DNA from 2 places in the Streptomyces sp. NPDC003379 genome. Region 2 is predicted to be linked to the other one. Evidence: predicted binding sites of a transcription regulator. Region 2 holds the regulator's gene; the other holds the start of a gene.
The links. The regulator HrcA, encoded in region 2, represses chaperone genes, less so after heat shock. The targets are predictions, from matches to a motif close to TTNGCACTCNGNNNNNCNGAGTGCNAA.
Positions count from the first base shown of each region.

Region 1: the regulator HrcA is predicted to act here: its motif matches at 5,568-5,594, upstream of groES (co-chaperone GroES).

Region 1 covers NZ_JBSFRK010000007.1:17,719-27,429, forward strand. Annotated here, with positions in the region: gene tsaD (tRNA (adenosine(37)-N6)-threonylcarbamoyltransferase complex transferase subunit TsaD) at 1-108, shown strand, start outside; gene ACWDVB_RS08490 (hypothetical protein) at 105-362, shown strand; gene ACWDVB_RS08495 (class I SAM-dependent methyltransferase) at 366-953, opposite strand; gene ACWDVB_RS08500 (YciI family protein) at 1,103-1,459, shown strand; gene ACWDVB_RS08505 (RNA polymerase sigma factor) at 1,622-2,833, shown strand; gene ACWDVB_RS08510 (class I SAM-dependent methyltransferase) at 2,948-4,201, opposite strand; gene ACWDVB_RS08515 (polysaccharide deacetylase family protein) at 4,284-5,234, shown strand; gene groES (co-chaperone GroES) at 5,741-6,049, shown strand; gene groL (chaperonin GroEL) at 6,163-7,791, shown strand; gene ACWDVB_RS08530 (SDR family NAD(P)-dependent oxidoreductase) at 7,983-8,756, opposite strand; gene ACWDVB_RS08535 (MOSC domain-containing protein) at 8,849-9,526, opposite strand; gene ACWDVB_RS08540 (LysR family transcriptional regulator) at 9,609-9,711, shown strand, end outside.
Region 2 covers NZ_JBSFRK010000015.1:149,812-159,522, reverse strand. Annotated here, with positions in the region: gene ACWDVB_RS17190 (S41 family peptidase) at 1-403, opposite strand, end outside; gene ACWDVB_RS17185 (hypothetical protein) at 486-1,064, opposite strand; gene ACWDVB_RS17180 (16S rRNA (uracil(1498)-N(3))-methyltransferase) at 1,176-1,916, opposite strand; gene ACWDVB_RS17175 (nitronate monooxygenase) at 1,913-2,986, opposite strand; gene dnaJ (molecular chaperone DnaJ) at 3,169-4,308, opposite strand; gene hrcA (heat-inducible transcriptional repressor HrcA) at 4,309-5,325, opposite strand; gene ACWDVB_RS17160 (MBL fold metallo-hydrolase) at 5,533-6,273, shown strand; gene ACWDVB_RS17155 (DUF3097 domain-containing protein) at 6,309-7,145, shown strand; gene hemW (radical SAM family heme chaperone HemW) at 7,344-8,576, opposite strand; gene ACWDVB_RS17145 (SpoIIE family protein phosphatase) at 8,696-9,711, opposite strand, start outside.

The DNA of each region.
Region 1 (9,711 bases), on a different contig from region 2:
TCGGCGGACTCCTCGCTGCCGGTGACGGAACCGCACGTCCCGGGACACGCGCATACGCACACCCACGATCACGTGCACGAGGTCAGCAAGGAGAACCTCTACCCGTGACCGTCGCGCTGATGTGGGAGGCCCGCGCCGTCGAAGGGCGCGGCGAGGAACTGCTCGCGTGGGCGCGGGCGCAGCGGCTGGCCGGTGAGCCGGTCCGGCGGGAGCACTTCCGGGCGCCGCGGGACCGGGTCCTCGTCGTCACCTGGTGGGACGCCGCGTACGACGCCGAGCTGCCGGAACTGCCGGAGCCGACGGCGGAGTTGGTGACACGGGCGGTGCACCGCTGGCGGTTCGAGTCGGTCGACGCGGGCTGACGTTCAGCGGTTCCGGTACGTCAGCAGGTACCGCCAGAAGAGCAGGTGCCGCACGCTGCCGCCGGGCAGGAGGCGGGCCGCCTCCGCGCGGACCTGGGGGAGCGTCATGTCCGGCTGTCGTACGGGCGCCTTGAGCGGCGGCTTCGGTTCGCCGCGCAGCCGCTCGCCCGCGTACACCGCCATCCGTGCCACGGCGTTCACCGGGGACGCCACGGGGTCCCACCACGTCGGCCCGGAGTAGCAGCCGAGGACGAGCAGGGTGCCGCCGGGGGCGAGCGCGGCGCGCAGGCGCGTGACCGTGGCGAACGGCACGTGGTGCAGGCTCGCCAGGCAGGTGATGACGTCGTAGCGGCCCTCGGGCAGCTCCTCCTCGGTCACGTCCGCCTGCCGGTAGCGGGGGCCGCCGCCGGCCTCCTCGGCCGCGGCGATGACCTCGGCGGACGGGTCGATCGCGTCGACCTCGTAGCCGCGCGCCGCGAGACGGCGGGCGAAGCGGCCGGTGCCGCAGCCGACGTCGAGGGCGGTGCGGCCGCCCGGCGGCAGCCGGCGCAGGAGCAGTGGGTGGTAGTGGTCGTTGTGGTCGAAGGGCATGCGGGGAGCCTGGCACAGGGCGCCCCGCGCACGGTCCGGAAAGAAACTTCGAAGAATCTCGGCGGCGATGTCGAAACGGGCGTATCCCGTTCGACGCAGGGGTGAGAGGCGAGGGGAAAGCCCCCGCCACCACCCGATGGGAGACCACCATGCCGCGCTTTCTGACGATGATCCGCATCGACGAGAACAACGCGCCCGAGGGCGGCCCGAGCCCTGAACTCCAGGAGCGCATGGGCGTGCTGCTCGACGAGATCACCAAGGCCGGGGTGATGCTCGACAACGCGGGCCTCGCGCCGACCGCGCAGGGCACCCGCGTGACCTGGGACAAGGGTGAACTCTCCGTCACCGACGGGCCGTTCACCGAGACCAAGGAGGTCATCGGCGGCTACCTGATCACGCAGGCCAAGGACAAGGCCGAGGCGATCGAGTGGACGAGGCGGTTCCTCAAGACCCACGAGGACTACTGGACGGTCACCGCGGAGGTGCGGGAGATCATAGGCGGCTGACCGGGGCCTGTCCGGGGCCTGTCCGGGGCCTGACCGGGGCCCGGCAGTCCTGAGCCGAGTCTTTGCGGAGGCGGCGCCGGGGTGCTCTGATGGGTGGCCGTGAGCCACCGTCCGGAGCACCCCCGCCCCGCCACGCAGGATCCCGTGGAGACCGTCTTCCGCATGGAGGCGCCGCGCATCATCGCCGGCGTCGCGCGGATCGTACGAGACGTCGGCATCGCCGAGGAGCTGGCGCAGGACGCCCTGGTGGCGGCCCTTGAACAGTGGCCCGAGCGGGGGGTCCCCGACAACCCCGGCGCCTGGCTCATGGCCACCGCCAAGCACCGCGCCATCGACCTGGTGCGCCGACGGGAGCGCTACGCGCGCAAGCTGGCCGAGGTCGGCCGCGACCTGGAGAGCGCGCCGCCGCACCTCGACGAGCCCGCCGACCCCGACGCCATCGACGACGACCTGCTCCGCCTCGTCTTCACCGCCTGCCACCCCGTGCTCTCCGCCGAGGCCCGCGTGGCGCTCACCCTGCGCCTGCTCGGCGGCCTGACGACCGCGGAGATCGCCCGCGCGGTGCTCGCCCCGGAGGCGACGGTCTCCCAGCGCGTCGTGCGGGCCAAGCGCACGCTCGCCGCCAAGGCCGTCGCCTTCGAGGTCCCCTACGGCCCCGACCGCGACGCCCGCCTCGGCTCGGTCCTCGAAGTCATCTACCTCATCTTCAACGAGGGGTACGCGGCGACGGCCGGCGACGACTGGCTGCGCCCCGCGCTGTGCGAGGACGCCCTGCGGCTGGCCAGGGTCCTCGCCGGGCTCATGCCCAAGGAGTCCGAGGTGCACGGCCTGGCCGCCCTGCTGGAGCTCCAGGCGTCCCACGCGGCGGCGCGCACCGGCCCGTCCGGCGAGCCGGTGCTCCTCAGGGACCAGAGCCGGGCCCGCTGGAACCAGATGCTGATCCGGCGCGGCTTCACCGCCCTGGCCCGGGCGCGGGCGACGGCGGCCTCGGGGGCTCTCGGGCCGTACGCGCTGCAGGCCGCGATCGCCGCGTGTCACGCCCACGCGCATACGTACGAGGAGACCGACTGGCGGCAGATCGCCGCCCTGTACGGCCTGCTCGCCGCCCGCGCCCCGTCCCCGGTGGTCGAACTGAACCGCGCCGTCGCGGTCTCCATGGCGGAAGGGCCGGGGGCGGGCCTCGCCCTGGTCGACGCGCTCACCGCGGAACCGGCCCTGCGCCGCTATCACTTGCTGCCCAGCGTGCGGGGGGACCTCCTCGAACGGCTCGGGCGGTCCGCGGAGGCGCGGGCGGAGTTCGAGCGGGCGGCGGCGTTCGCTCGCAATGAGCGGGAGCGGCAGTTGTTGCTGGGGCGGGCGAAGGAGTGCGGGTAGGGCTCCGCCCGGGGTTCCTGGCCAGGCGCCGCCCCTGTGGCGTGCCGTCTCGGGGCTCCGCCCCGGACCCCGCTCCTCAAGCGCCGGAGGGGCTGAAACTGACCGGCTGTCCGATCAGCAAACGCCGGAGGGGTTGAAACTCACCGGCTGTCCGATCAGCATCGTCGGCGCCCCCGCCACCCGCGTCAGGAACACCGTCGCCGCGTTCTTGCCCTGTGGCTTCACCTTGCGGCGCAGTTCCTCCGGTTCCACCGCCGAGCCTCGCTTCTTCACCGTCAGGATCCCGACGCCCCGCTCCCGCAGCAGCGCTTTCAGCTTCTTCACGCCGAAGGGGAGCTGGTCGGTGATCTCGTACGCCACCGCGTAGGGCGTCGCCCGCAGCACGTCGGAGGTGACGTACGCGATGGTCTCGTCGATCAGTCCGCCGTCGACCCGGGCCGCGACCTCGGCGACCAGGTGCGCGCGGATGACGGCGCCGTCCGGCTCGTACAGGTACCGCCCCACAGGCCGCACCCGGGGGTCGGGCAGCATCGCGTCGAGCGAGCTCCACAGGGAGACGTTCCGGGGCAGGAGCGTCGCGCGGTGCGAGGCGGGGGAGCCCGTGCCGAACCACAGCACGGCCTCCTTCACGTCGCCGCCGTCCGAGATCCACTCGGCCTCGGCCTCGGCGGGGACCGCCTCGTGCGGGATGCCGGGGGCGATCTTCAGCGCGGCGCGCGGGGCCTTGAGGGCCGCCTCGACCGCCCAGGACAGGGGCGGGGAGTAGGACTCGGGGTCGAAGATGCGGCCGCGCTTGGAGGAGCGCCGCGCCGGGTCCACGAAGACGGCGTCGTACGCCGATGTGTCGACGTCCGTGACATCGGCCTCCCGGACCTCGATCAGGTCGGCGAGGCCGAGCGCCTGGGCGTTGGCGCGGGCGACCGCGCAGGTCAGCGGAGACCGGTCGACGGCGAGCACGGAGATCCCGGCCCGCGCGAGGGCGATCGCGTCGCCGCCGATGCCGCAGCAGAGGTCGGCGAGGGAGCGCACTCCCAGCGCCTTGAAGCGCTCGGCGCGGTGCGTGGCGACGGAGGCGCGGGTGGACTGCTCGACCCCGTTCGGCGTGAAGAACATCCGGGCCGCGTCCTCGGCGCCGAACTTCGCCGCGGCCCGGCGGCGCAGATGCGCCTGGGCGAGGGCGGCCGAGACCAGCGGCGCCGGGTGGTCGCGGCGCAGCCGGGTGGCGGCGGCGAGCTCCTGCGCGGGTTCGACGTCCCGCACCTCGTCGAGCAGGGCCCGGCCCTCGGTGGTGAGCAGGGCGGAGAAGGCGGCGAGGGCGTCGGGGGTGTCCGGGGCGCTGGGCGTGTTCGGGTCGTTCACCTGCCCCATTGTGGGCCAGTCGGTGGATGGTGCGCGGCCGGTGGCGGTGTCGGCCCCTGGGCAGGGGCGTGAGCTGGGAGGATCCGGCGCCATGCAACTAGTACGACAAAACGAGGAATCCACCGTAGGACGGAAGAATCGGACACGTTTCGTGGCGGCGGCGCTGACCGTCACGGCGATCGCCCCGGGCTGCGCATACGAGGGCGTCCCCGGGGGTGGTCCCGGGGGCGGCCCCGACGCCGTGAAGCCGGTCCATGGCCAGCAGCGCCTCCAGGACCCGCCCGCCCGCGCCCTCGACTCCTACGCCCAGCAGCTCGCCGCCGCCCGGGCCGCACGCGTCACGGCCGCCAAGCGCTGGGGCCTCGCCAGGACGCCGCTGGCCGCGCCCGCCCCGCCCGCGACCAAGCCGAAGATCAAGACTCGCAAGGGCTTCCAGGTCAAGGGCCATGCCAAGCTGCCGCCGGTCTTCACGACGATCCCGACCAAGCGGAAGGTCGTCTTCCTGACCATCGACGACGGCGCCGAGAAGGACCCGGCGCTGCTGAGAATGATGAGCGATCTGAAGATCCCGTACACGGCCTTCCTCAGCAACTACCTGGTCAAGGAGGACTACCGCTACTTCAGGAAGATGCGGGACCGCGGTGTCTCCCTGAACAACCACACCCTCAACCACCGCTACATGCCCGGACTCTCGTACGGGCGTCAGCTCCGCGAGATCTGCGGCATGCAGGACGTCATCGAGAAGCGCTACGGCAAGCGGCCCGAACTCTTCCGGCCGCCGTACGGCAACTACAACAAGAACACGCTGCGCGCCGCCAAGGCCTGCGGCATCAAGGCGGTGCCGCTGTGGGCCTCGGAGGCATTCCCCGACCGCATGGAGTGGCGCGAGTGGGACCGCGACCTGCACCCCGGCGACATCATCCTCACCCACTTCCGGGGCCGCGAGGACTGGAAGGGCACCATGCCCGACATGGTCCGCCGCGTCATGAAGACGGTCACGGACAAGGGTTACGCGGTGGCCAGGCTGGAGGACTACCTGTGACCCGGCGGGCGCGAGCGCGCCGCCGCCTCCTCGCGGGGGCACTCCTGTGCGGAGTACTCGCGCCCGCGCTGCTGACGTCTTGCGCGGAATCGGTCGACCCGATCGAACGGCTGGGCCGCAAAGCGGCGGAGAAGCTGCCTCGCAAGGAAGAACCCGCCTGTGGGCAGGTGTTCCGCGTGGCGGACGCGGGGCAACGGGAAACGAGGTGGCCACGCGCTGCCGAGACGTCTCCGAAGGAACCTCTGCCCAGGAAAAGTCGTTGCCCAGGCAAGGCCAGTGCCCCGCCCGCCCCGCCGAGGGGCACCCCAATTCCGTAAAGCCCGACGCAGCCGATTGGCACTCCGCTTGACCGAGTGCTAATCGCCGTCCTAGTCTCGCTTCTGGCACTCCCCGTTGGAGAGTGCCAACAGCGACGGGCAGGTCCGGCACCCGCGACGACGGATCCACCTGGTCGCCACTCCTAAGACTGTTAACCCCGTGAGATCTCCGAAGGGGGAGACCGGAACGTGACGACCACCAGCTCCAAGGTTGCCATCAAGCCGCTCGAGGACCGCATTGTGGTCCAGCCGCTCGACGCCGAGCAGACCACGGCCTCCGGCCTGGTCATTCCGGACACCGCCAAGGAGAAGCCCCAGGAGGGCGTCGTCCTGGCCGTGGGCCCGGGCCGCTTCGAGAACGGCGAGCGCCTGCCGCTCGACGTGAAGACCGGCGACATCGTGCTGTACAGCAAGTACGGCGGCACCGAGGTGAAGTACAACGGCGAGGAGTACCTCGTCCTCTCGGCTCGCGACGTGCTCGCGATCGTCGAGAAGTAACCACTTCACCAGCAGAATTGCTTTGAGCTGCGCCCCTGGTCACCCCGCTGATTGCCGGGCGGCGAGGGGCGTGGTTCGTTCACCCGAGTTTTCGAGAGGGCTGAATCGCTCCCATGGCGAAGATCCTGAAGTTCGACGAGGACGCCCGTCGCGCCCTTGAGCGCGGCGTCAACAAGCTTGCCGACACGGTCAAGGTGACGATCGGCCCCCGCGGCCGCAACGTCGTCATCGACAAGAAGTTCGGCGCCCCCACCATCACCAACGACGGTGTCACCATCGCCCGTGAGGTCGAGGTCGAGGACCCGTACGAGAACCTCGGCGCCCAGCTGGTGAAGGAGGTGGCGACCAAGACCAACGACATCGCTGGTGACGGCACCACCACCGCCACCGTGCTCGCCCAGGCCCTGGTCAAGGAAGGCCTGCGCAACGTAGCCGCCGGCGCCTCCCCGGCCGCCCTGAAGAAGGGCATCGACGCCGCCGTCGCGGCCGTCTCCGAGGAGCTCCTCGCCACCGCCCGTCCGATTGACGACAAGGCCGACATCGCGGCCGTCGCCGGTCTGTCCGCCCAGGACCCGCAGGTCGGCGAGCTCATCGCCGAGGCGATGGACAAGGTCGGCAAGGACGGTGTCATCACCGTCGAGGAGTCCAACACCTTCGGCCTCGAGCTCGACTTCACCGAGGGCATGGCCTTCGACAAGGGCTACCTGTCGCCGTACATGGTCTCCGACCAGGAGCGTATGGAGGCCGTCCTCGACGACCCGTACATCCTGATCCACCAGGGCAAGATCTCCTCCATCCAGGACCTCCTGCCGCTGCTCGAGAAGGTCATCCAGGCCAACTCCTCGAAGCCGCTCCTGATCATCGCCGAGGACGTCGAGGGCGAGGCCCTGTCGACCCTGGTCGTGAACAAGATCCGCGGCACCTTCAACGCCGTCGCGGTGAAGGCCCCCGGCTTCGGCGACCGCCGCAAGGCGATGCTCGGCGACATGGCCACCCTCACCGGTGCGACCGTCATCGCCGAGGAGGTCGGCCTCAAGATCGACCAGGTCGGTCTCGACGTGCTCGGCACCGCCCGCCGCGTCACCATCACCAAGGACGACACCACGATCGTCGACGGCGGCGGCAACAAGGCCGACGTCGAGGGCCGCGTCAACCAGATCAAGGCCGAGATCGACGCCACGGACTCCGACTGGGACCGCGAGAAGCTCCAGGAGCGCCTCGCGAAGCTGGCCGGCGGCGTGTGCGTGATCAAGGTCGGCGCCGCCACCGAGGTGGAGCTGAAGGAGAAGAAGCACCGTCTGGAGGACGCCATCTCCGCGACCCGCGCCGCGGTCGAGGAGGGCATCGTCTCCGGTGGTGGCTCCGCGCTCGTCCACGCCGTGAAGGTCCTGGAGGGCAACCTCGGCAAGACCGGCGACGAGGCCACCGGTGTGGCCGTCGTCCGCCGCGCCGCCGTCGAGCCGCTGCGCTGGATCGCCGAGAACGCCGGCCTGGAGGGTTACGTCATCACCTCCAAGGTCGCCGAGCTCGACAAGAACTTCGGCTTCAACGCCGCGACCGGCGAGTACGGCGACCTGGTCAAGGCCGGCGTCATCGACCCGGTCAAGGTCACGCGCTCCGCGCTGGAGAACGCCGCGTCGATCGCTTCCCTGCTGCTGACGACCGAGACGCTGGTCGTCGAGAAGCCGGCGGACGACGAGGCCGACGCCGGGCACGGCCACGGCCACGGTCACTCGCACTGACCGCTGCGCTCGGCTTGAACGGTGACTGAGGCCCGGCTCTCCTTTCGGGGAGCCGGGCCTCAGTGCTTTCCGGCTTCGCGGCTGCCGGGCCCCGTCAGGGGCGCGGGGAGCTGCGCGACCAGCCGAGAACCGGCCCGCACCCGGCAACGACAGAGCAACCCGGCAGACGCGACCCGCCCCCCGCTCAAGCCTTATTGCGGGCCGTACTTGCGGCCCGTGCGGGACGTGACGCCACCCAGCAGCGCCCTCGGCGTCACCTTCACCATGCCCATCAGCGCCTTGTACCGCGGATCCGGCACCGACACGGTCTTGCCCCGCGCCAAGTCGACCAGCGCCGTCGCGACCAGCTTGTCCGCGTCGAGCCACAGCCAGTTGGGGATGTTCGACGTTCCCATCCCGGCGCGCTCGTGGAACTCCGTACGGACGAAGCCGGGGCAGAGCGCCATCAGCCGCACCCCGCTGCCCGCCAGGTCCTTCGCCGCGCCCTGGGTGAACTGCACGACCCACGCCTTCGACGCGCCGTACGTCCCGCGCGGCACGAACGCGGCCACCGAGGCGACGTTCACCACCCCGCCCCGGCCGCGCTCCCGCATGGACTCCGTCGCCGCCGACGTCAGCCGGAGCACCGCCTCGCAGTGCACCTTGAGCATGGTCAGCTCATCGCGCAGCGAGACCTCCAGGTACCGGCCCTTGTTGCCGAACCCGGCGTTGTTGATCAGCAGGTCGACGGGGTCCCTGCGGTTCGAGAGCCGCTTCTCGACGGCTTCGATGCCGTCGTCCGTCGAGAGGTCCGCCGTGAGCACCTCCGCCTCGATGCCGTGCCGGTCGTGCAGCTCGGTCGCCTGCTCGCGCAGCCGCTTGGTGTCGCGCGCCACGAGGACGAGGTTGTGGCCGCCACCGGCGAGGCGTCGCGCGAAGGCGGCGCCGATGCCGGCGGTTGATCCCGTAATCAGAGCCGTAGTCATGGCCCAAGGCTAGTGAGATCCGGCCACGGCCGTAATCGCGCGTATGCCGCGCCCCTGGGTCACGAGGCTCCCGCGCACGCCACGCCCCCGGGTCACGAGGCTCGCGCGCCGTACTGCGCCACGTACGTGCGCGCCCGCTCGGCCGTCTCGGGATGCAGCGCCTCGCCCGCGGCGAGCAGCCGCGGCAGCAGCTCCTGCTCCGTCGTGATGGCCCGGAACTGGAAGCCGACGGTGACCTCGTGCTCAGGTCGGTGCACGATCTCGATGGCGTCCCCGGCCCGGATCTCACCGGGCTCGATCACCCGCAGATAGGCCCCCGGAGCGCCTTCCCGAGTGAACCGCTTCACCCACCCCTTCTCGCCGAGGTGCCCCTGGAACGTACGGCAGGGGATGCGCCCGCTCGTCACTTCGAGCACCAGATCGGGGCCGATTTGCCAGCGCTCGCCTATCTTCGCGCCGTTCACGTCCAGCCCGGACGTCGTGAGGTTCTCGCCGAAGGAGCCGTCCGCCAGGGACCGTCCGAGCATGCGCTCCCACGCGTCGAGGTCCTCGCGGGCGAAGGCGTACACCGCCTGGTCGTCACCGCCGTGATGGCGCATGTCGCAGACCTCGTCACCGGCGAGCCCGCTGCCGCCGACGCCCTTCGCGCCCGGCGCGGCCACCCGGACCGGCCCCGGCGCCGGGCGCTTGTCGATGGCGGTGCCGCCGGAGGGGGCGTCGGTGTAGTCGACGGCGCGGTAGCGGCCCAGATTCACAGAGAGAAGCTTCATGACCCGGCAGGGTATGCGGGCGCCACTCAAAGGCGCCATACGATATTTCGCACCACGTCCAAGGCTCGCTTATGCTCGAAGGATGATCGAGGCCCGTCATCTCCGTGTCCTGCGCGCCGTGGCCGCCACCGGCTCCTTCTCGGCCGCGGCCCGCGAGCTCGGCTGTACCCAGCCCGCCGTCAGCC
Region 2 (9,711 bases):
CCAGACCGTAGGGGAGCGTGGTCGCGGGTCCGCCGTCCAGCGGCACGGCCCGCGCCCAGGTGCGGCGCAGGGATGCCTGGCCCGCCGCGCTGACGGCGAGGACCTGCCCATCGGGGGTCCAGCCGCGTACGCCGGTCTTCCAAGTGCCCCAGTAGGTCAGCCTTCTGGAGGGGCCGCCGTCGATGGGTGCGATGTGCACCTCGGGCGCCCCGTCGCGGGTGGACGTCCAGGCGACGGTGGTGCCGTCCGGGGAGACGCGGGGGTGGTTCACGGGCATGTTGTCGGCGCTGACCCGCCAGGCGCGGCCCCCGTCGAGGGGGGCGACCCAGACGTCGTCCTCGGCCGTGAAGGTGGCCAACTCGCCGTGGAGGTGCGGATACCGGAGGTACGCAGTCTGAGTCACGCCACCCAGCCTAGGCAGGCGCCGGGCGGCCCGGCAGCGGTTCGGATCACTTCGTCCGGAGCCGTCCGCCCGTGCCGCCGGGTCACTTGCCGGGGGCGCAGTCGCAGGTCGCGGGTGGCGGCGGGTCCGGAGTGACGGTCACGGTGACGGTCGTGGTGGGGCCGGGTCCGGGCTCTTCGTGGGAGGGCGGCGGCCGGTGGGAGTCGGGCGGCGGGGAAGGCGTGCCGCCACCGTCACCGTCGCCGTTGCCGTCATCCGCCCCGCAGTTGCCGAGGACGTCGACCTGGAACCACTCCTTGCCGTCGACCTTCGCGGTGAGGTTTCCGCGTACGCACCGGCCGTCGACGACGGCGTGCACCTTGCCCTTGATGGTGATGTCCTGGCCGTCGCCGGAATCGCCCTGGCAGTCCACCTCGACGACGGCCTCGGGCGTCGGAGCGCCGCTCTTGGGAGTCACCCGGTCCTGGTAACGGGCCGTGCAGCTGAGCCACGCCACGTCGAGGCGCTGCCGCTCCAGCTCCTTGGTGCCCATCTCGTCGGTGGTGAGCGCGACCGCGGAGGTGTTCAGATCACCGTTCACGGGGTCGCACGCGGTGACGCCGAGCGCCGCGGCGCCGGCGAGCCCGACGGCGCACAGGATCGGCGTACGCCGTTTCCACACGTTCCGCTGCTGTAACCGCCTCAATGCCCCCATAGGCGGCAGGGTGCCACCCCGTGCGCCGGTGCGGTAGACCGCTTGCGGCCATCTGTCGACCGGCGCGCGCGGACGCTGTCAGGACCAGCGGCCCGTGCGCCCCAGGAGCAGCGCGGTCGCCGCCGTCCCCGCGGTCGACGTGCGCAGCACGCTGCGCCCGAGGCGGTACGGCTTCGCGCCGGCTTCGGCGAAGGCCGCCGACTCGTCCGGGGAGACGCCCCCTTCGGGCCCGACCACCAGCACGATGTGCCCGGCGGCGGGAAGGTCCGCCGTGGCCAGCGGCTCGCTGCCCTCCTCGTGCAGGACGGCCGCGAAGTCGGCGCCCGCGAGCAGGGCCGCGACCTGCTTGGTCGACGCCGCGTCGGCCACCTCGGGGAAGCGCACCCGGCGCGACTGCTTGCCCGCCTCGCGCGCGGTGGCCCGCCACTTGGCCAGCGCCTTGAGGCCGCGCTCGCCCTTCCACTGCGTGATGCAGCGCGAGGCGGCCCACGGCACGACCGCGTCGACGCCGGTCTCCGTCATGGTCTCGACGGCGAGTTCACCGCGGTCACCCTTGGGCAGCGCCTGGACGACGGTGATCCGCGGCTCCTCCTCGGGCTCCTCGGCCACGGAGTCCATGTGCACGACGAGCCGGTCCTTGCCCTCGGTGTCCACGACCACGCACTCCGCCCACCGCCCGGCGCCGTCGGTCAGGACGACGTCCTCACCGGCGTGCAGCCGCTTCACGGAGACGGCGTGCCGCCCTTCGGGGCCGTCGAGTACGTAGCGTCCGCCGGCACCCGCGTCGAAGTGCTCGACGACGAAGACGGGGGCGGTCACGCGGCGCCCCTCTGCGTCAACGCGCCCTTGGCCTCGGCGAGTTCGGACGCGAGGACCTCCACGAGCTGCCCGGCGGGCAGCTCCCTTGCGAGCCGGTGGCCCTGCCCGGCCCAGAGCGCCATGCCCTGCGCGTCACCGGCCTTAGCGGCGGCCTTGCGCAGACCGCTGGTCAGGTGGTGCACCTGGGGGTAGGCGGCGGGCGCGTACGGGCCGTGCTCGCGCATGAAGCGGTTGACGAGGCCGCGCGCGGGCCGCCCGGAGAACGCCCGGGTCAGCTCGGTCCGCACGAACAGCGGATTGGTCATGGCCTGCTTGTGCAGGGCGTTGGCGCCCGACTCCGGGGCGACCAGGAACGCCGTGCCGAGCTGCGCGGCGTCCGCGCCCGCCGCGAGCACCGCGGCGATCTGCGCGCCGCGCATCAGGCCGCCCGTGGCGAGGAGGGGGATCCGCACGGCCTCGCGGACCTGCGTGACGAGGGAGAGCAGCCCGATCCCGGCGCCGTCTGCCTCGGGGTTGTCGCGGTGGGTGCCCTGGTGTCCGCCCGCCTCGACGCCCTGTACGCACACGGCGTCGGCGCCTGACCACTGGGCGGTCTGCGCCTCCTCCGGCGTGGTGACGGTGACGACGGTGAGGGTGCCGACGCGCGCGAAGGAGTCCAGGACCTCGCGGGTGGGGCACCCGAAGGTGAAGGAGACGACCGGCACCGGGTCGTCGACCAGGATCGCCAGCTTGGCGTCGTATCCGTCGTCGCGCCCACTGTCCGGGTCGCCGAGCTGAGTCTCGTACCAGGCCGCCTCACCGGCGAGCTGGCTGCGGTACACCTCGACGGCGGCGGCGTCCGCGGTGTCGGGCTGCGGCATGAACAGATTGACGCCGAAGGGCCGCGAGGTCAGTCCCCGCACCTGCTTGATCTCCTGGTACATCCCGTCGGCGGTCTTGTACCCGGCGGCGAGAAATCCCAGACCACCGGCGTCGGAGACGGCCGCGGCCAACTGCGGACAGGAGGCACCGCCCGCCATGGGGGCCTGCACGATCGGATGGCGGCAGAGATCGGTCAGCACGGAGGACATAACGGCATCGTGCCACGCCCGGCTCGGGCAACCGAATCGCACCCCACGGAGGCTCGGGGAAGCCCCGTAAGGGGCGCGGGGAACGGCGCGAGCAACCCAAGACAACCCGCAGGGACAGACAACAAAGCGCCCCCGGCACGGGGTAACCCGCTACCGGGGGCACAGAGCCACTGCCCAAGGCGCTACCGCCCGTTGAACGCGTCCTTGAGGCGAGAGAACAACCCCTGCTGCCCCGGCTGGAACTGCCCCGTGGGCCGCTCCTCCCCGCGCAGCGCCGAAAGCTCCCGCAGCACCCGCTCCTGCTCGGCGTCGAGCTTCGTCGGCGTGAGGACCTCGACGTGCACGATGAGGTCACCGCGCCCGCCGCCCCGCAGATGCGTGATGCCGCGGCCGTGCAGCGGCACCGACTGACCGGACTGCGTGCCCGGCCGGATGTCGATCTCCTCCAGGCCGTCCAGCGTCTCCAGCGGCACCTTCGTGCCGAGGGCCGCCGCCGTCATCGGAATGGTGACGGTGCAGTGCAGATCGTCGCCGCGCCGCTGGAAGACGGCGTGCGGCAACTCATGGATCTCCACATACAGGTCACCGGCGGGGCCGCCACCGGGGCCGACCTCGCCTTCACCGGCGAGCTGGATCCTGGTCCCGTTGTCGACACCTGCGGGGATCTTCACGGTCAGGGTCCGGCGCGACCGGATCCGTCCGTCGCCCGCGCACTCGGGGCAGGGCGTCGGGACGACGGTCCCGAACCCCTGACACTGCGGGCACGGCCGCGAGGTCATGACCTGGCCGAGGAAGGACCGCGTGACCTGCGACACCTCACCGCGACCGCGGCACATGTCACACGTCTGGGCCGAGGTCCCCGGCGCGGCACCCTCACCGCTACAGGTCGTACACACCACGGCGGTGTCGACCTGGATGTCCTTGGTGGTCCCGAAGGCGGCCTCGTCGAGGTCGATCTCCAGCCGGATCATGGCGTCCTGGCCACGGCGCGTGCGCGACCGGGGGCCACGCTGCGACGCCGTCCCGAAGAACGCGTCCATGATGTCGGAGAAGTTGCCGAAGCCACCGGCGCCGAAGCCACCCGCGCCTCCGCCGCCGCCCGCCTGGGACAGCGGGTCGCCGCCGAGGTCGTAGACCTGCTTCTTCTGCGGGTCCGACAACACCTCGTAGGCGGCGTTGATCTCCTTGAAGCGCTCCTGAGTCTTCGGATCCGGATTCACGTCCGGGTGAAGCTCACGGGCCAGCCTGCGGAAGGCCTTCTTGATCTCGTCCTGGGAAGCGTCGCGGCGCACGCCGAGTACGGCGTAGTAGTCCGTGGCCACTTACGACTCCGCCAGGATCTGTCCGACGTAACGTGCCACTGCGCGTACTGCTCCCATCGTTCCCGGATAGTCCATGCGGGTCGGTCCGACCACGCCTAGTTTCGCGACTGCCTCGCTGCCCGAACCGTAGCCGACCGAGACCACGGAAGTGGAGCTGAGGCCCTCATGGGCGTTCTCATGACCGATCCGTACGGCCATGCCCGAATCCTGCACCTCGCCGAGCAGCTTGAGGAGCACGACCTGCTCCTCAAGGGCTTCCAGCACGGGGCGGATCGTGAGGGGAAAGTCATGTCCGAAGCGGGTGAGATTGGCGGTTCCGCCGATCATCAGCCGCTCCTCGGTCTCCTCGACAAGTGTTTCGAGGAGGGTGGACAGGACCGTCGCGACAGTGCCGCGGTCCTCGGCCTCGAAGGCCTCGGTCAGGTCCTGCACCAGCTGCGGCACGTCCGCGAAGCGGCGGCCCGCGACCCTGCTGTTGAGCCGCGCCCGCAGATCGGCGAGCGACGTCTCCCCGAAGGGCGCCGGACAGTCGATCATGCGCTGCTCGACCCGGCCGGTGTCGGTGATCAGTACGAGCATCAAGCGCGCCGGAGCGAGGGACAGCAACTCCACATGACGCACGGTCGAACGCGTCAGCGAGGGGTACTGCACGACGGCGACCTGCCGGGTCAGCTGCGCGAGCAGCCGCACCGTACGCCCCACCACGTCGTCGAGGTCGACGGCGCCGTCGAGGAAATTCTGGATGGCGCGGCGCTCGGGGGCGGTCATCGGCTTGACGCCCGCGAGCTTGTCGACGAACAGCCGATAACCCTTGTCCGTCGGGATGCGCCCCGCGCTGGTGTGAGGCTGGGCGATGAACCCTTCCTCCTCCAGCGCCGCCATGTCGTTGCGCACCGTGGCCGGGGAGACGCCGAGGCTGTGCCGCTCCGTGAGCGCCTTGGAGCCGACGGGCTCCTCCGTCCCGACATAGTCGTGGACGATGGCGCGCAGCACTTCGAGCCTGCGTTCACTGAGCATCGCGCACACCTCCAGCCGTCATCCGTCGCGGTGAGTCCCCTGCCTGGCACTCAACGTGGGCGAGTGCCAGCCTGTCAAAAAGTCAGTGTACGGCCGTGAGGTACGGACCCGGCAAGGCCGGTCCGCTCTCGGTCTGCTCTCGGTGTGCTCTCGGTCCGCTCTCGTTCTGCTGAGGGGTATCGCAGCGGCTAGCGTCACCGTATGGATGTGGAGCCGACATGGGAAGCGGCCGGCTGGGAGCGACTCGCGCCGCGTGTGGGGCGGTGCCGCCTGCCGGTGTGGGACTGCACCGCGGGGCTCGTCGTCGGGGACGACGCGGCCCTGATGATCGAGGCCGGGTCGGGCCTGGCGGAGGGCGCGGCGCTGCGGACGCGGGCGAGGGACCTTCTCGGCGGGGGCCGCCGCGTGACGCATCTCGCTCTGACGCATCCGCACTTCGACCACGTACTGGGAGCGGCGGCCTTCGCGGGCGTGGAGGTGTACGGCGCGGTCGGCATCGACACGGTCTTCGCCAAGGGCGGCGACGAGCTGCGCGCGGACGCGGTGCGGCACGGCGCGGACCCGGCGGCCGCCGCGGAAGCGGCCGACCTGCTGGTGCGCCCGCACCACCTGGTGTGCGGGGAGTGGACGCTGGACCTCGGCGGCGGTGTCCAGGTGCTCCTCGCGAACGTCGGCCCGGGCCACTCGGGCCACGACCTGGCGGTCCTGGTGCCCGCCGCCGCCGGTGACGGGCGGGAGATCGTCTTCTGCGGCGACCTGGTCGAGGAGTCGGGCGAACCGCAGGCCGGTCCGGACGCCGTGCCCGGGCAGTGGCCGGCGGCGCTTGACCGGCTCCTCGGCCTCGGCGGCGAGGACGCGCTGTACGTGCCGGGGCACGGTGCGGTGGTCGATGCGGCTTTTGTCCGTGCGCAGCGGGCTGCGTTGGCGGCCCGTTTCGGCGTGTCGTGACGGACGCCCCGCGTCTTCTTCCTATCGTTGGCAGGATGCGCCAGTACTCCGCCGATCTCACCCCGCCCTGGAAGAAGCCGAAGCCCGTACCGGAGGTGGCGGCCGACGCCGGCCTCGTGGTCGAGGAGCTGGGCACCGGTTTCTGCGGGGCGGTGATCCGCTGCGAGAAGACGGCGCAGGGCCCGACGGTGACGCTGGAGGACCGCTTCGGCAAGCACCGTGTCTTTCCTATGGAGCCGCGGGGTTTCCTGCTGGAAGGCAGGACGGTCACTCTCGTACGCCCGGCCGCCGACTCGGCTCCTCCTGTACGTCCTTCCCGCACCGCGTCCGGCTCGGTGGCCGTCCCCGGAGCGCGGGCCAGGGTCGCCCGCGCCGGACGCATCTACGTCGAGGGACGCCACGACGCGGAGCTGGTCGAGCGGGTCTGGGGCGACGACCTGCGCATCGAAGGCGTCGTCGTCGAGTACCTGGAGGGCATCGACGACCTGCCCGCGATCGTCGCGGAGTTCTCCCCCGGCCCCGACGCGCGGCTCGGCGTCCTGGTGGACCACCTCGTCCCCGGCTCCAAGGAGTCCCGCATCGCGGCGCAGGTCACCGGCGCGCACGCCCTGGTGGTCGGCCACCCCTACATCGACGTGTGGGAGGCGGTGAAGCCGGCCTCGGTGGGCATCGAGGCGTGGCCCCGGGTGCCGCGGGGGCGGGACTGGAAGACGGGGGTGTGCGAGGCGCTGGGGTGGCCGGTGAACACGGGGGCGGCGTGGCAGCGGATCCTGGGCTCGGTGCGCAGCTACAGGGACCTGGAGCCGGCGCTGCTGGGGAGGGTGGAGGAGCTGATCGACTTCGTCACGCTTCCGCTGGCCCCTGGGCCTTGACCATCACGACCGGCCCCGCCGCTCCCCGCTCCGCGGCGGCTCCCTGCACTCCCCCGCCCCGCCGACCTCGCTCACCGCACCCCGCCGCTCCGCGGCGGCTCCCCCACCCACCCACCCGTTTACCCGGCACCATCCAGCGACGCAGCCCCGACCCCGCGCTCCCCCGCCCCGCCAACCTTCGCTGGTCCGGCAGCCACGTCAGTCGACCAAGCCCCGTACCACCGCGTCCGCCAGCAATCGCCCACGCAGCGTGAGAACCGCCCGCCCGGCCCCGTAAGGGCCGGCCTCCAGCAGGCCGTCCCCCAGCGCCTTGCGGGCGGACGCCAGCCCGGCCTCCCGTAGGAGAGACAACGGGCAGCCCTCACGGAGCCGCAGCTCAAGCAGGATCCGCTCGACCCGTCGGTCCTCCGCGGAGAGGATCTCCCGCCCGGCTCCTGGCGACCTGCCGGAGGAAAGCGCGGCCGCGTACGCCCCGGGATGCTTCACGTTCCACCACCGCACGCCCCCGGCATGGCTGTGCGCCCCGGGCCCGGCGCCCCACCAGTCGGCGCCCCGCCAGTACAGCTCGTTGTGCAGGCACCGGCCCGCCTCGGACGTGGCCCAGTTGGACACCTCGTACCACTCGAAGCCCGCGCCGCCCAGCACCTCGTCGGCGATCAGGTACCGGTCCGCGTGGACGTCGTCGTCCGTCATCGGGACCTCCCCGCGCCGGATCCGCCGCGCCAGCTGCGTGCCCTCCTCGACGATCAGCGCGTACGCACTGATGTGATCGGGCCCGGCCCCGAGCGCCGCGTCCAGCGTGGCCCGCCAGTCCTCGTCCGTCTCCCCGGGCGTGCCGTAGATGAGGTCGAGGTTCACGTGGTCGAACCCGGCCGCCCGCGCCTCGGCGACGCACGCCTCGGGCCGCCCGGGCGTATGCGTACGGTCGAGGACCTTCAGTACGTGCTGCTTCGCGCTCTGCATTCCGAAGGAGACCCGGTTGAATCCGCCCTCCCGCAGCTCAGCCAGGTAAGCGGCATCGACCGACTCCGGGTTCGCCTCGGTCGTGATCTCCGCGTCGTCCGCGAGCCCGAACTCGTCCCGCACGGCCGCCAGCATCCGCACGAGGTCCCCCGCGGCGAGCAGCGTCGGCGTACCGCCCCCGACGAAGACGGTCCGCACGGGCCGCGGGTCGTCCCCGAGGACCTTCCTGGCGAGCCGCACCTCGTCGACGAGGGTGTCCGCGTAGTTGTCGCGGGAGGCGAGCACGCCGCCGGAGCCGCGCAGCTCGGTCGCGGTGTAGGTGTTGAAGTCGCAGTAGCCGCAGCGCGTGGCGCAGTACGGGACGTGCAGGTAGAAGCCGAGGGGGCGGGAGGCCGCGCCGTCCAGGGCGGACGCGGGCAGCGCCCCGTCCTCGGGCATGGGCTCACCATCGGGCAGTGCGGAAGGCATGCCTTCCATTGTCCCGCACCAGGGCGACGCCAGACGCATCACGGCGACGCCAGACGCATCACGGCGACGCCAGACGCATCACGGCGACGCCAGACGCATCACGGCGACGCCCGGCGCCCTCACCGGGCCTGCAGCACCAGCAGCGCCAGGTCGTCGTCCGGTGGCCGTTCCGAGAATTCGTGTACGAGCCTGCGGATCCGCTCCGCCACCAGGGCCGCGTCGAGGCCCGCGCAGCCGGTGAGGGCCTGGGCGAGGCCGTCGCCGTCGTCGAACTGGAGTTGTCCCGAGCGCCGCTCGGTCACGCCGTCCGTGACGCACAGGAGGGTGTCGCCGGTGCGCAGGTTGAAGCTCTCACTCGTGTACGTCTCGTCGTCGACGACCCCGAGCAGCATCTGCGGGGTCGCCGCCGCCCGTACCTCCCCCTCGGGGGAGAGCAGGAGCGGCAGCGGATGCCCGGCGCACGCGAGGGTGCAGCGCACGCCTCCTTCATACGGGATCAGCTCGCCGTAGAGGAGGGAGAGGAAGCGCGAGGTGGGTCCGTCGGGGGAGACGCCCTGGCCGCCCGCGACGGCGACGACCGCGGCCGCCGCGTCCGCCGCCTCCGTCGCGTCGTCGAGGAGCAGTTGGTTGAGGCGGTCGAGGACCTCCGCGACCTGGTAGCCCTCGCGGGCGAGCAGCCGCAGCCAGGGGCGGGCGAGGCCGATGACGACGGCGGCCTCGGGCCCCTTGCCCTGGACGTCGCCGAGCGCGAAGCACCAGCGTCCCTCGCCCGCCTGGAACACGTCGTAGAAGTCGCCGCCGGGCCCGCCCTTGTCCCGCGGCTCGTACACCAGGCCGCTCTGCACGCCGGGGATCTGGGCGACCTGGCTGGGCAGCAGTCCGCGCTGGAGGATCCGGCTGATGTTGGCCTGGCGCTGATAGCGGCGGGCCGTGCTGACGGCGAGCGCGACGCGGCGGCTGAAGTCCTCGATGAGGCCGGTGACCTCGTCGGGGAAGGGGGTCTCCCCGGCCCGGCCGCCGGCGAGGGGGTGGACGAAGCCCGCCCGGCCGATCACCAGCGTGCCGAGCGCGCGCCCGCCCGCGACCAGGCGGTACGCGAGTGCCGTGCCGGACGTCTCACCCGCCAGCGCCTCGC